3 regions of the Alteromonas sp. 4NH20-0104 genome follow, and region 2 is predicted to be linked to each of the others. Evidence: predicted binding sites of a transcription regulator. Region 2 holds the regulator's gene; each other region holds the start of a gene.
What was found. Region 2 encodes LexA, which represses DNA repair genes until DNA is damaged. Its sites were predicted from a motif close to TACTGTATNNNNATACAGTA; they were not measured.
Positions count from the first base shown of each region.

Region 1 (5,213 bases), on a different contig from region 2:
CTAAGCCCTCGTATTGTGGCGTGAAGCCGCATTTACTGGCCGTATTAACGATAAGCAATACCTTACCGTCAAATGTTTGCATGGCGATATCATCGCCTTGTTTATCCTGAATAGTTAACTTGGAAAATTGCATCATTACATTGCCGAACTCTGGTAGTGAACTTTGGATGTCATCGTGTCCGGAATGTCGAGTTTAACGTCACGCCCTAAAATGATGTCGCCCGTCAGTTGTACGCTGGCGTCTATCAATAATGTAGGGGTTGAGTGGTTGTCGTTATTTTCCGGATCTTTATAAATAATATCACCTTTAATTACACTATTACCGGTAATACTGATGTCTCCATTGACGGTCTCAATGTTGTCGGAAAGTGTAAGGTCCGCAGCTTCGATATCGCCATTAACGGTGATCAGGCTACCATCAACCTTTGCCCCGGAGCCAAGGGTAATATCGCCATTGACCGATTCTATACCGTCACCCGATACCAGTTTCTGACCGGCTTCAATGTCGCCATTGACGACGGTAATACCATCAATTTCACAAAAATCGCCAACCGTGACTCCGCCATTAACCGTAGTCAGTTCATCGGCTTTAACATTGGACCTTAGCGTAATGCCGCCATTGACGGTGGTAAGTGAACCTACCTGGCGATTTTCAGAGATATCAATGCTGCCGAATACACGGTTTACACTGCCGTCATAATCGGAAGCGCTTTGACCACCGACGTTGATCACACAGCCAGAGAGCGCAGTGCCAATGACAAAACACAGGGGCGCAAGGCGGGAAATGTTAAGTAAGCGATTTTTCATAATACTTCAGAGCATATTAGGTTAAACACGCAATAACCTTAGCATGGGGGCTGAAAAGCTCGTACTTTAAAATAATTTCAAAATATGTCTGACGCCAACAGGGCATTGGTAATGCAAGGGTAATTGTATCAAGATTAAAAAAGCAGGCGGGACCGCGGATGGCCTGCCGGTTCAACTCTGGCAAGCCATAATCAAAGAGAGGCTTATTGCTCGAGAGGGGTGTTAAAGTCCTCAGACAGTTCGAAATCGCTGTCTACGGTTTCTACGCGATCATCAATAAACGTAATGACCAGACTTTTTTCAAAATCTTCACCGCGTTTTTCCATGCCACGCTTCATTTCGTAGTAGTAATACCAGGTATCTTTATCGAAGGCATCTTTAAGTATCGGACGGCCAAGAACAAATTCTACCTGTTCCTTTGTCATTCCAATACGCAGTTTTTTTACGTCCTGCTCGTCCAAAAAGTTACCTTGAGGAATATCTATCCGGTAAATCCAGTTAGAGCACGCAGTTGATAAAAAAGTAAGTGAAAGCACAACAATCAGGTGAGACAGCTTCATTAACAGATAAATCCAATTATTACAGTAAGTATTCGTTATTATTTGGTCTGCATGCCAGGCTGTTACACGCGTGGGATAGTCATTGCAGACGCTATGGGTGCCGAGCATGCTAATCGCTCAACACCGGCACGTCAACTTTGACCAATGAATTGCAATTTAGTTCGCCAAAGCATTATCAAGTAATTCTTTGGCATTAGCCAGCGCATTGGGCGTAATTTTGTCGCCCGCCAGTAGCCGCGCCAGCTCATCAATTCTGGCTTGTTCCGTAAGTGCCAGAATATGTGTTTGCGTTTCGCTGTTTTCGGTTGTTTTGGTCACAAATAGCTGATTATGCGCCTGTGCCGCCACCTGAGGTAAGTGAGTCACACACATAACCTGATTTTCTTTACCCAATCGACGTAACAACTGCCCCACAATTGAAGCGGTTGGGCCACTTATACCGGTATCCACTTCGTCAAAAATCATGGTGGGTGTCAAACTCGTATCCCGGCTAATCACCTGTAATGCCAGTCCAATTCTGGATAATTCACCTCCAGATACCACCTTATCCAGTCGATCATGCGCTTGCCCCGGGTTGGTAGACACTTTAATAACTACCGTATCCATCCCCAGTGCGGTAGGCCGTGACTGAGCGCAGTGAGTCACGTCAATGCAAAATTCCGCGTGAGGCATATTGAGTGTGCGCACCTGGGTTTGCACCATCGCGGCCAGCTTCTCAGCCGCGCTGCTGCGGCTTTGCGACAGCTTTTCACTGGCAGTCAGATAGGCCGCATGACTACTATCGAGTTCTTCCTGCAATGCCGACAGTCTTTCGGTATCTGCACTCAGGCCAGCCAGTTCTTCAGACAACTGCTGATGATGTTGATACAGTGATTCGGGCATTACCTGATGTTTTCTGGCCAGCTCCAGCGCCTGAGCAAAGCGTTTTTCAACCTGTTGTAAACGCATTGGATCGATTTCCAGTTGATCACAATAACTACGCAGTTCATTGGCCGACTCTTCCACCTGAATTGCCGCTTCGTTAAGCAATGCCACAATCGGGGATAATGCCGGATCGTGATCTTCCAGGTGACTGAGCTTATCAATGCTGGTTTGAATGGCTGACAGCGCATTGAACTCATCGGCTTCATATAAATGATAAAAACTTTTTTGTGCCTCTTCGAGTAATGTCTGACCATTACTTAAGCGTTTATGTTCGGCTTCCAGTTCGCTGAATTCCTCTTCAGCCAGAGCAAATTCGTCCAGTTCAGCAACCTGATAACTCAACAGTTGTTCTCTGTCTGCGCGTTGCTGGGCGGCTTGTTCCAGGGCGCTAAGTTCTTTGGCCAGTTGCTGCCACTGCTTATAACTGGCAGCTGTGGCGTTTAGCAGTGGCCCGTGTTCAGCAAAATCATCCAGCAGTTTTCTCTGCACGTCGTCTTTTAATAGTTGCAGGTGGGTATTCTGGCCGTGAATTGCCAATAAATACTGACCCAGTTGCTTTAGTTGCTGCAACGCCACGGGCACGCCATTAATAAACGCTTTTGAGCGCCCTTCCTTAGAGATCAGGCGGCGAATAAAGCAAGTGTTGGGATCATCATCGAGTACGACGTCATTTTCATCCAGCCAGGCTCTTGCCAGCGGCGCATCAAGCAACGAGAAATAGGCAATAATTTCTGCTTTATCGGCGCCTTTTCTCACCGCCGACGCATCGGCGCGCTCACCAAGGCACAAGCTCAGTGCATCGATTGCAATAGATTTACCTGCACCGGTTTCACCGGTCACCGCAGTCATGCCGGACTCAAAGGCAATATTTATTTCTTTAACGACAGCAAAGTTTTTAACCGATAAATGCGATAACATAAATGCCTCACAGTTTGACTAGATGAATATACAGTACGTGTAAATATATACAGTATTTTGGGTGAGTTAAATCCCGTTGGTCGAATTTCCCGGAGATATCTACGCAAGGCTATGATAAACCTAAAAAAATATATTTTTCCAGGAGACTTGCAGTATCAACTGACTCTGACACTTTATATAGCCCGTAGCCGCCTGTATATAGTTAATACCTTTTGCCGGAAATTACTCTTCAGGTTATTGAAATCGTGTAACTAAATATTTTTCACGTATGCAAATTCAAACCTTCTTAATGAATCACACATAGCAACTTTGCAAATCTGGCGTATAGTTTACTTTTTATCCTAATCGCGTTGTTGAATGTAGATTATGAGTGCCTGTTGCCAGAGAAATTATCTTCAAAACAAGGGATTGTTATTGCTTAGTGCTGTGGCACCCAATGTTTATGCTTTCCCGTCTTCCCTCCAGTCCCTGTCGCCGGACCAGTTTAATCTCATAGTGTATGCCGGTGTTGCAGGTGCCGGGTTCCTGTTACTGATGATTTTATTCGGTGCATTCAAGCGAAGCAGGCTCACTAAGCAGCTCAGCAAAGCTAATGCGCTGCTAACCGTTCAACAGGAGCGGTTGAATGCCGTCAGCGTTGGCGTCATCCTGGTTGATGAGAATCTGGCTGTCTGCTACGCAAACCGCACTGGTGCCTACCTGTTGGGACAGAATGCCGACACCGTTAAAGGCAAGGGACTGGCCGAATTGCTGCCAGTTGACGCACAACAATTACTCAACCAGGCCAGTGGTGCCAGCCGCGAGTTATCAATGCAGTGTGTACTTGGTCAGCGCGACAGGGCATACCGCTTACGTATTAATCCGGCGCTGAGTCAGGCAGCAGATGCTCACATGATGGTTATTGTTGAAGATGTGCAGGATTATCAGCAACAGCTGGATGACTCAGCAGCCATGCTCGAGCATATGGGCAGCCTGTTTGACGGGCAAAAAGTTGGCCTGGCTGAAATCGACCTTTCGGCCCAGCAACTGACCCTCAATGAAAGTTTAGTTACCTGGCTCGGCACTCAGCACAGCGACCTGTCGGTAGCCGACTTTATCCAACGGGTAGTCGATCGCGATCAGCAAATGCTGACCGATGCTTTTGAGCGTCTTGCGAGTGGTGAAATACTGGCGGCCGATACGTCCTTGGTGGCGGCTGATAATAGCATCATACCGGTCACCCTGTGTGGGTCGCTTGCCGAGCATACCAGTGAATCAGGTTCTCCTATCGGGCATATTTCGGTGGTCGACTGCAGGGAAATAACCCACACCAAAGCGGAGCGTGATGTGGCAATCCAGCGCTTCAGCGCATTGCTCGCCAGTTCCACTCAGCCGCTCTATCTACTGGATGGAGAAGGGAAGTTTGTTGACGCTAACCGGGCCTTCCTGAGCTTATTTAACACCGATCTAATGTACATTAAAGGGAAGCCATTAAACGACCTTAAGCAGTTTGATGAGGCGTTCAAAACGCTCCATCAGAGCCGTGACAGAATAACCACCAGGCGCCAGATGATTGCGGTTAAGCGGGAACATGGTTTATCCCTTTCTCTGAATGTTATTTTGCAGGCGCTGGCCGGCGAGTCAGGCGGGGTTATGGGTATCATCGAAGACCATACTGAAGTGGAGTCTTTAACCCATGAGGTGGCTCAGGCCAAAGACCGCTTAAGTATGTTTACCGACCATTCGCCAATGGGCATCGCAGTGTTTAATCGTGAAGGTGAAATTAAGGAAGTTAACCAAACCCTTTGCCGACAACTGGATATGAATAGTCAGGACTTGTTATCACACTCCTTTTACCAGTTGTTTACGGATAAAGCGGAAACCGACAAACTTACGCTGCGACTTGACCGTCATGATCAGGCAAGGGAATTTCCGGCGCGGCTCAAAAGTGGCACTAACAAAACCCTGTCGACGACCTTGCATGCCAACAAAATTAGCGAGATCCCAGAAGAGTATGTGTGCTGG
Region 1 covers NZ_BAAJLP010000008.1:94,972-100,184, forward strand. The annotation lists gene AC27IB_RS07890 (glutathione peroxidase) at 1-136, opposite strand, end outside; gene AC27IB_RS07895 (DUF4097 family beta strand repeat-containing protein) at 136-807, opposite strand; gene AC27IB_RS07900 (outer membrane protein assembly factor BamE) at 1,011-1,367, opposite strand; gene recN (DNA repair protein RecN) at 1,524-3,209, opposite strand; gene AC27IB_RS07910 (PAS domain S-box protein) at 3,624-5,213, shown strand, end outside.
Region 1: the regulator LexA is predicted to act here: its motif matches at 3,245-3,264, upstream of recN (DNA repair protein RecN).

Region 2 (5,213 bases):
GATCTTTTCCGCACAACTCGGCGCACTGACCACGATAGATACCCGGCTCATCCACACGGGCCCACGCCTCATTGATAAAGCCCGGATTAGCATCTTTTTTCACCGCAAAGTCCGGCACCCACCAGGAATGGATCACATCGTCTGAAGTGATCAGAAAGCGCACTTTCTGGCCGGTGGGGATCACTAGCGGACGGTCGACTTCCAACAGATAGTTCTCGCCTTTGGTATACCGATTATTGATTTGCTCCCGCTGGGTAGCCAGCAGTGAATAAAACTCAACGTCGCGATCCATATACTTGTAATGCCATTTCCACTGCGACCCCGTTACCAGAACGGTCATATCCGGTTCTGTAGTGTCTTCCATTGCAAGCAGAGTTTTGGCGGCGGGTACCGCCATAAAGATAAGAATTAAGAAGGGTATTACGGTCCAGGCTATTTCGACTTTCACGCTCTCATGAAAATTAGCGGGTTTTGCCCCCCGTGATTTGCGATGCAAATACATAGAAACAAACATGATCCCAAACACTACTACTGCTATTCCCACACAAATGGAGAACATCAGCATGTGCAGATCGTAAACCTGCCCACTGATCTCTGTCGCGCCACGACGCAGATTCAGTGCCGACACTTCGCTACTCCCTGCTGCAGACGCTGTTGCGCCAGCCACCAATAGAACGAGTGTTGTCCAGGCTTTCAGTACACATATCCCGAGTTGTTTCACTCGACACCTCCGTTAGACCGGTAGCTACTCGCGAAACGCCCCAATGCGAAAAAGCCAAACTGGTCTGTTTTGGTTGTTATTTGAACTGCCTTTTTAATATTTTGTACTTACTTTGTTATTTTATTGTTAAGCACTGTATAAGAATTACTCATTGTGACAATGGCGTCCAGTTCTTTTTGCCTAAAATTCGGATAAATGGTTATTTTTTGTTCGTAGGGAGGGGATTTGATGCAGTTTGTTAGTAAGCTTTTACTAACTTAATAACCAGACCTGAGCAGGTCAAAAGCAACGGGAAAGCGTTGCTTAAAGGAAATAAAACCTTCAAAGCGAGAAAACCGGCGAATGCCGGTTTTCAAATTCATAGATTTAAAAAATAATGCCGGACGTGCTTACATCCAGTCGGCATTACGGATAACGCCTACAGCAATACCTTCGATATTAAACGGCTGATTAGCCAGGTCGACCTTAATGGGTGAGAATTCTTCATTTTCTGCATGCAGCAGTACTTCACGGCCACGCTTTTCCAAACGCTTTACGGTAACGTCTTCATCTACGCGGGCCACCACTACCTGCCCATTGTGAACATCGCTGGTGCGGTGCACTGCTAATAAGTCGCCGTCCAGTATGCCTATGTCTTTCATACTCATACCGTTTACACGCAGCAGGAAATCGGCTTTGGGATGGAATAACGCCGGATCCACTTTATAGTGCATTTCCACATGTTCCTGAGCCAGAATCGGCTCGCCAGCCGCTACCCGTCCAATTAGCGGCAAACCTTCCTCTTCGGCTTCGTCGTCCAACGGAATATTCAATTTGATACCCCGCGAGGTGCCCGGCAGAATTTCAATCACGCCCTTTTTCGCCAACGCTTTTAAATGCTCTTCTGCGGCATTAGCAGAGCGAAAGCCTAACTGACGGGCAATCTCTGCACGCGTGGGCGGCATACCAGTATCCAACATCGTGGATTTGATCAGATCGAGTACTTCTTGTTGTCGTGGGGTTAGTGGACGCATAAACAGCCTGTTATTCCATACAGTTGTTAGCAGTATAGCGACTAATACTCAAAACACAACGATTTTTGTGTCAGACGCAAGAACTGTGCAGATAGCACGATTTTACCCAAAATAAAGCCCCGCAAGTGCGAGGCAGTAAGTTCAAACAACGTTTTCAAAAAAGTGACTGTCCTACTTATTCAGTGACTGCCTGTCACAACTCAACCGGTAGCCGAAGGCTGCACTCAGTAGAGATAGGAGCCTGTCACCACAGTTCTGAGTTAGTGCAACTTAATCCTTAGCGCGTTTTATTATTTTTACAGCATCTTCATAGGGGATGGGTTCTTTCTGAACCCCGATAATCATTCCATTTTCTTTATGATAGACAGATTCATCAAAACCTATCGTCGCATAGAAGCCTTCGGGCTCATAGGGTGGCATAATCTTTTTCATTACTACAATTGCTTCGCTACCAATACAATTAAATCCAATATCATTTCCTGTAAATCCACTCCCCAAAAGCTTAAGTTGAGCGCCATTTTGAAGCTTATATATTCCATCTACAACTTCGACCAACAACTCAATTCGTCTATTTTTCCCGTCTGGATATGTAATTTTTGATTCGATTAGTTTAACTAGTCCGATAGTCTCTGCTTTATCGAGTTGTTGATCAAAAGGTATTTTTTCTATGCGAATGTTGGCAATCGCATTTAAGGAAAGCACGAATAGCAAGATAGCTAAGAAATTATTCATTTCTCCTTATTCCTAATGATGAGTATTCCAAAAAGCAAAAAAGTGACTGTCCTACTTATTCACTACTTATTCAGTTGCTGCATTCATAAGATTTTCTTTAGAAAGTGGATTATTCCCCTTTCTCCGTTTCTTTAATTTTGTTCTCTAAGCGGGCAACGTTTTCTACAAAATAATCGTAGTAAGGATGCTCCTTAGCAGCGACCGCCAGTGCTTTTTTAGCAAAATTAAGTGCCTGGTCGAGATTACCTTGCCCTTCATAACCATAAACGACACCAGAAATAGCATCGGGGTTTTGCGGGTGGTGAGACATATTATGCTTAAACAATGTCATCGCCAGATCGGGCTGTTGCTGCCAGTCAAAATAGTAGCCCAACTGGCGAACAGTGGCTTCCGGTGGGGTATGCCCTATGCCCCACTGCTCTCCTAACTGCCGATAATAACTATCGATTACCTGCATATCGGAGGTGACATTTTCACGCGCAAACTCTTTGCTCAGAAAAAATGACTGATAGGCATTAAAAATACCCGCCGCGGAGGTTAAACCATGTGAAACTCCCGGGTGTTGCTCCACCACTAACTTTATATGGCGGTTATTGTGCGTCGCAAAGGCAGTGAGCAGTTCATCATAGTAAGGGCGCATGGGCAGTCCTTCGTTACCCATATTCATATACACATAGGTGGGAGTTGCCGGTTGCGTTGAAAGCCATTGTTTAGTTCGCTCCACCATGGCTCCCGCATTCCACCAAACCGCCGGGCTGTAAGCGATGTGCGCATCAAAAAGACCCGGGCTTTGCTGCATGGCATACAAACTGAAAACCCCGCCTGCTGAGGCGCCGGCTATAATTCGGGTTGAGTGCGCACGGTAGCGTTTTTCCACATCGGGAATAAGTTCCTGTTCGATGAACGCCAGAAATTTCTCAGCGCCGCCGCCCACTCCAACCGGGCCATTTCGGTCCTGATTAACGGTGGGATACATATCACGAAGCCTGTCGCTGTTTTCAATAGCTACGATGATGACATCAGGTGCTGCGTTGCCTTCACGCAACCGGCCCAGAACCTCTTTCATCAGCGGGATGTTTCCCGCACCATCGAGCCGATAAATCACCGGATAGTGTTGTGACGTTGCTGAATAATTCTCTGGCAGCAATACCTGATATTGCCGTTGCTCGTTCAGTACCTCCGAATCGAGGGTGACTACATCGTACTCCTGTGCCTGGCTGGCGAACGATGCAGTGAGACAAACTGCAACCGTCATCAGGTATCTTAAATATTTCATATCTATCCTTGTCATTTTTCTTCCACTCTAGCAACTTTACCGTTTTACGTATGCAGTTTTTTGAGTTGCATTGATTGTGTAAAAGCGCCTCTTAACAAATAGTTAGAGCCTATTCTCTATTCGTAATATACTCGCTACAAATACTTTATCCGGCGCGCTGATTCTCACAGTTACAGCCGTTTTAAATGGAAGTGCCCGTATTGGAATAGCCCGATTGAACGATTCGGGTGTGTGGCTAAAGCCGTTTTTTTTGGGAGATTGATGAAACATGAAATGGTTAGTGAGTGCAGTATTGATTGTCGTTTTAACTGGCTGCGAAACCTTTGGGGATAGGATTACAGAAGAGCAGTTAGCGGCTATCGATAAAGTGGGTGTTGTATCGCTTATCGATGATCAGATTGCCTACAGCTATGTAGGGGTAACCATCTTTAACAACGAAAATAACTTGTATCCATTTCCTGGTCTCGGCATTGATAACTATATTACAACAACCATGACCGAAGCGCTCAGCAGGGTGAACCCGCGAGTGAAAGTGCTGCCGGTTGATGCAGATTTCGAAACGTTCAGAGCGGCTTATAAAAACGAGGAGCTCATTGCCTCGTTAGATAACAAAAAGTTCATCTCATTATTTGCCAGTCAGGTATCCCAAATGGGATTGCGATATGTGGTGGTGGCGTCAAGAGACAGTATCCAGTTCGACCAAACTCCGGTGAGCGTAAATGGTTTCGGTTTAAGAAAACACGTGGCAAGTGATAGCGTGGGTGCCTTTGTACTGATTAAATTTGAGCTGATAGATTTGGTATCGCAAAAGGTGCTGGCTAAAGCCCGTGTTTTCGAGCGCGATCAGGCAAGTGAATTTGCCTGGCTTGAACCCTTTGCAGACAATGACGAAGCATTCAAAACTTCGATGAAGGACTATATCTACCAGGCCATAGACGGCTGGACGAAAAGCGTTTCATCGACATTACTGATGTCACAAAAAGATCAGCAGGTCTGCGCTAAACAGGTTTATACCCGGGGCTTTGAAATCGACGGGGTTAATTACACCACTCAGGAAGCCGTGTTGCAGCAACGCTATGAGTATATTCGTCATAAAATCATGAATGAGGAGGCAAAGGGTGATGACGCACTGCCTCCTTATGAAGAGCGCTTCAAAGCCACTGAAGACAAAGTAATTGACTGCCTTTCGCAACTAAGCCACTAACCGCACACCCCACTCAGAAGAAAACCGGCTATTCCTGTATCGTAAAACGCTATCAGGAATAGCCTGCAAACTACTTTTCTGCCAACTCTGCGTTACCGCTATTTTATCTTTTTCAAAAAATCGCTTGCCAGAACCGATTACACATGTAATCTTAAAAACAGATCGACTACAAATGTAATCATAAAATTGGATTTGAAAGGAGGTGATCGATGAGTAAAGACAATCCCAAAGCGGATATCTCTAACGCCGAATTTGAAGTGCTCGATG
Region 2 covers NZ_BAAJLP010000015.1:23,504-28,716, forward strand. The annotation lists gene coxB (cytochrome c oxidase subunit II) at 1-670, opposite strand, end outside; gene lexA (transcriptional repressor LexA) at 1,111-1,734, opposite strand; gene AC27IB_RS12100 (hypothetical protein) at 2,005-2,466, opposite strand; gene AC27IB_RS12105 (alpha/beta hydrolase) at 2,576-3,742, opposite strand; gene AC27IB_RS12110 (hypothetical protein) at 4,011-4,946, shown strand; gene AC27IB_RS12115 (BlaI/MecI/CopY family transcriptional regulator) at 5,156-5,213, shown strand, end outside.

Region 3 (5,213 bases), on a different contig from region 2:
GCTTTTTTATTAGCTTTACCAGGTGGCTTTAGCGTCGCTTTTATAGGCACGCCAAACAAACCCGACACCCACACTATAGGTCACATCCTTCTCAAAAAGCGGACTGTTTTCATTCGCAGAACCACTATTAAATTGTACCGATGTGGTTAAAAAGCCGCGCACGTTTTTAACTACCGGGAAGGCCAATCCTGCCGACAACTCTGCGCCCAGGTAGCCACTTTGCGCATCGTAGGCAGGCCTGACCGTTGTGGCATATTCCGGCCTTACCTCATAGAAATAATCATGTAACTTTTCGGTTGCCCAGGTGGTTCTGAGAGCCAGGCTAAAACCGGTATCAGGCAGAAAAACGCCTCGTTGCTGGTAGGTCAGGGTCGGTTCAAAAACAAATCCTCTGGCATCAAATCCACCAAAATCGGTTGAGAAAACGGCGCGTGCCTGAAGGCGTGCATTCAGGCGCGAGTTGCCGCCCCGGTCAAAAGAAAAGTCTTTAATTTTGTAGATGAGTTGTGGGCCAACCTCAACCAGGTAATCAAGTTCAGGCATGCCTTCGCGAACGGTATTGTCATCACTGTCTGCGGCAAAGGCTCCGCCAAAACTCATATCCAGTTCCAACCTGTCATTTTCGAGGAATACGGCTCTTGCTCCTCCTCTTCCGCCCACACGAAAAATATCACCGCGATAAATAACGTAAGGTAATGCCAGGGCTACAAAATTGCGCTCGCCTGAGGCCGGGTAATTCGGTGACTCTATCATGCCGCCGCCCACCCCCGCTTCCCAAAGGGGGAGTCGCTCATTCAGGCCCTCAAAGCCGGTTAAATCACGATTTGGCGAGTCTTCGATATCGGCATTTTCAGACGCGGCCAGACCGCCATTGCAGAGCAATGTCAGCAGAATCAGCCCGCCAATTTTTTTCACAAAGTACATGGTATAATCCTAAACCAGAAAATAAAGCCCGTCAGGCCGGCTTCGAACTGTCATAAACGTCTCTTTATACTCAATAAATAGCGTTAGGGATGAAAAAATACCAGAGTGAGCCTACAGAACAATAACAAATCGGCAGTACCGCATAATTAAGGCTTTTGCTCACGGCAATTTACGCTATCATGCCTTTACTTCAGACTAAGCACTTTTTCTGATGGGATTGCTGACCTACGTAAAACAACGGTTTCGCCCTGCCCCGCTCCCTGTGATTGCGGCAGGCACTGATATCGCCTCCTACCAGCTGATTGAATATCTTACGCGCTCGCCTAAGTTCGAGCCGTTGTACGTGTTGAATGAAGAACCCTGGCATCACCGCACTTATATGTTTGGCGCGCAATTGCGCTACGCCAGTGAGCTACTTGCTCTGGTCGAAAAACACCATATCAAAAAAGTTTATTGTGTCACGCCACAAGATTACGCCAGGCTGGAGTCTGAGTACGCTAAGGCGTTATCAGCAAAAGGTTGCGAGCTGTGCTTGCTGAGTAAAGGCGAATTACCGAAAGACTGAATCGCTCAGCTTCATAAGCAGAGGCTGAGAGTTTATGACGATCAGCCGCTCATCGGACTAAGCTTGTTCGTAGGGCTCGTTGTCTTCCAGCACATTTTGATTCATGGAGTCGCAGGGCCGCGGACAACAGGGACGGCCCACTACTTTGGCCGGTACACCAACTACCGTAACATGAGGTGGGACATCATTGAGCACCACGCTACCTGCACCCACCTTTGAACCTTCGCCAATTTCAATATTGCCCAGCACTTTCGCACCTGAGCCCAGCATAACGCCCTGGCGAATTTTCGGATGACGGTCGCCGCTTTCGTTGCCGGTACCGCCAAGCGTAACGTTTTGCAGAATCGAAACGTTATCTTCAATCACGGCGGTTTCGCCCACCACAATACCTGTCGCGTGGTCAAACATTACGCCCTTACCAATGGTGGCCGCCGGGTGAATATCCACCGCGAAGGTTTCTGAATTGCGACTTTGTAAAAACAGGGCTAGCTGGTGACGGCCCTGCTGCCACAGATAATGGGCCATGCGATGCACCTGGACAGCCTGAAACCCTTTAAAGTGCACCAGCACGTTAAGGTAATTGGTTACTGCCGGGTCTCGGGTGTAGATGGCACGAATATCTTCGATAGCCGATTCAACAATGGCCGGTTCCAGCAAATAGGCTTCATCGAGAATTTCTCTGATGGTCAGCGCAGGCATTACATCGTCAGCCATTTTGTTCGACAAAATAAAGCTCAGCGAGGATTCAAAGTTGTGATGAGTTAAAATGCAGGCATGGATAAAGCTCGCTAACAGCGGTTCTTCATCAACAATTTGACGCGCTTCTTTTTTTAGCTGCAGCCAAAAATCAGCGGTATCGGTCAGTGCATGCATGGGCGTTCCTAATTAGTTTGCTGTGCGGGTAGAGTTGAACAAGATAAAACCAGCCAACGCGCGTAGCGCTAACATAATGGTTTATGACATCAATTCAAGAGGTAACCCGAAAAAATTGCGATAGCCGGAGAATTCAGCGCGGTCTGCGACACCGGAAGGTTTATATTACCTTATATCCGACCGGACTTCGCACAGATCACTTTCATTAACTTGTTACGGGCAATAATCCGCCATTATTGTGCAAGCGCGGTTTATCGCGATAGGCTTTAATGGCATACTTTGCTTTTTATGCCCTGAATAAAAATACAGGTGTTTTTGTATTGCTATGGATGTTTCTGAGTTACTCGACGAATTAAACGATAAACAGCGTGATGCCGTTGCAGCGCCGCTGTCTAATATGCTGGTACTGGCAGGCGCCGGCAGTGGTAAAACCCGGGTGCTGGTGCACCGTATTGCCTGGCTAATGCAGGTAGAGAACATCGCCCCCTACAGCATTCTGGCGGTAACCTTTACCAATAAAGCGGCGCGGGAAATGCGCGGGCGTATAGAGCATGTGATGGGCCGGCCGTTAAACACCATGTGGATTGGTACCTTCCATGGCCTGGCGCACCGGTTGCTTCGCGCCCACTACGCTGAAGCCAATCTGCCGGAAAATTTTCAGATCCTCGACTCTGACGATCAATACCGATTGGTGCGCCGGGTACTGAAGGCCATGAACCTCGATGAAAAACACTGGGCGCCACGGCAAATCCAGTGGTACATCAACGGTAATAAAGACGAAGGCCTGCGTCCTCAGCACATTGAAACCCATGGCGATCATACCCAGCAAAAAATGCGTGATATCTACGCCGCCTATCAGGAAGCGTGCGATCGCTCAGGGCTGGTAGACTTCGCCGAATTGTTATTGCGTGCCCACGAATTATGGGTCAAAAACCCGGACGTACTGGCCCACTATCAGCGTCGTTTTCGCGCTGTACTGGTAGACGAATTCCAGGATACCAACAATATTCAGTACGCCTGGTTACGCCTGCTTTGCAATCAGGACAACAATATCATGATTGTAGGCGATGACGACCAGTCGATTTATGGCTGGCGTGGTGCCAATGTAGACAACATCCAACATTTTCTGAAAGATTTCGACGGCGCCTCCACCATTCGATTGGAGCAGAACTATCGCTCTACGGCGACCATTCTTAAGGCTGCCAACACGGTTATCGACAATAACCAGGGCCGGTTAGGTAAAGAACTGTGGACCGACGGTGATGATGGTGAACCCATTTCTATTTATGCCGGTTTTAACGATCTGGATGAAGCGCGCTTTATCGTTTCACAAATAACCGACTGGCATAACCAGGGCAATCAGTTAAAAGAGGTTGCCATTTTGTACCGCAACAATGCCCAGTCGCGGGTACTCGAAGAAGCCTTGCTGCATCAGAGTCTTCCCTACCGTATCTACGGCGGACTGCGCTTCTTCGAACGGCAGGAAATTAAAGATGCACTGGGCTATATGCGCCTGGTCAATCACGCTCATGATGACGCGGCGTTTGAACGGGTGGTTAATACCCCCAGTCGTGGCCTGGGTGAGCGTACCCTGGCCACCATTCGCGAACAAACCCGACTGCAGGATTGCTCTATGTGGCAAGCCAGCCTGCAACTGTTGCAGGACGGTAGCCTGAAAGGCCGCGCAGCCAACGCGCTCAATGCCTTTATTGAGCTAATCAATAAACTGGCCGGTGAATTTGAAGGCCAGCCACTGGAAGAACAGGCCAACAAGGCCATCAACCAGTCTGGTTTATACGCTATGTATCAGGCCGAAAAGGGTGAAAAAGCCCAGGCCCGGCTGGAAAACTTAGAAGAACTGGTGACTGCCTGTAAGCAGTTTGTGATCCCGGAAGAAGCCGACGAAATGACACCGTTACAGGCATTTCTGGCTCACGCTTCACTGGAAGCGGGGGAAACCCAGGCCAGTAAAGACCAGGATGCCGTGCAGCTAATGACCATTCATACTGCCAAGGGCCTGGAATTTCCGCTGGTGTTTATTGCCGGCGTGGAAGAAGGCATGTTCCCCAGCCAGATGACCAACGACGAACCCGGCCGGATGGAAGAAGAACGCCGCCTGTGTTACGTAGGCATGACCCGGGCAATGAAAAAACTGTATATGACCTACGCCGAAATGCGCCGGGTATACGGGCAGGAAAAATATCACACTGCTTCACGCTTTTTACGGGAAATTCCCAGTGAATGTGTGGAAGAAATCCGCCTGACGTCTACAGTATCAAGACCGGTCACAAGTCGTTTCAGCAATGCGGCGTCCCACGAGCGGATGGAGCAAAGCGGCTTTTCACTGGGTCAGCGGGTCAATCACCGCAAGTTTGGTGAGGGTGTAGTGCTAAACTATGAAGGGAGTGGCGACCATGCCCGGGTTCAGGTTAACTTTGATGAATTCGGCAGCAAATGGCTGGTACTGAGCTTTGCTAAATTAGAGGTGATATAGGGTTCACAAATGCAGCAGAAGGTGCTGATAATTGAAGACAATGCGAGTAGCATCAGCCTGCTGACCAAGTTGGTTGAAATGGCGCAATTAAAGCCGGTACTCGCCTCTTCACTGACTGCTGCAAAACATACCTTTATACACAGCGACCCGGAAGATTACCTGTGTGCCATTGTCGATTACGATTTGCCAGATGCGCCCAATGGCGAGGCTATCGACTTTGCGGTAAAAAGCTACCTGCCCACTATTGTGACCACCGCCCGATTGGACGAAGATATTCGTAAAGCGGTACTTTCCCGCGATGTAGTGGATTACATCCCCACAGAAAACGCGCAAATTTTTGACTACCTCATGCGCCTG
Region 3 covers NZ_BAAJLP010000025.1:41,840-47,052, forward strand. The annotation lists gene AC27IB_RS16850 (MipA/OmpV family protein) at 16-924, opposite strand; gene AC27IB_RS16855 (hypothetical protein) at 1,136-1,489, shown strand; gene cysE (serine O-acetyltransferase) at 1,547-2,362, opposite strand; gene uvrD (DNA helicase II) at 2,688-4,856, shown strand; gene AC27IB_RS16870 (GGDEF domain-containing response regulator) at 4,866-5,213, shown strand, end outside.
Region 3: the regulator LexA is predicted to act here: its motif matches at 2,654-2,673, upstream of uvrD (DNA helicase II).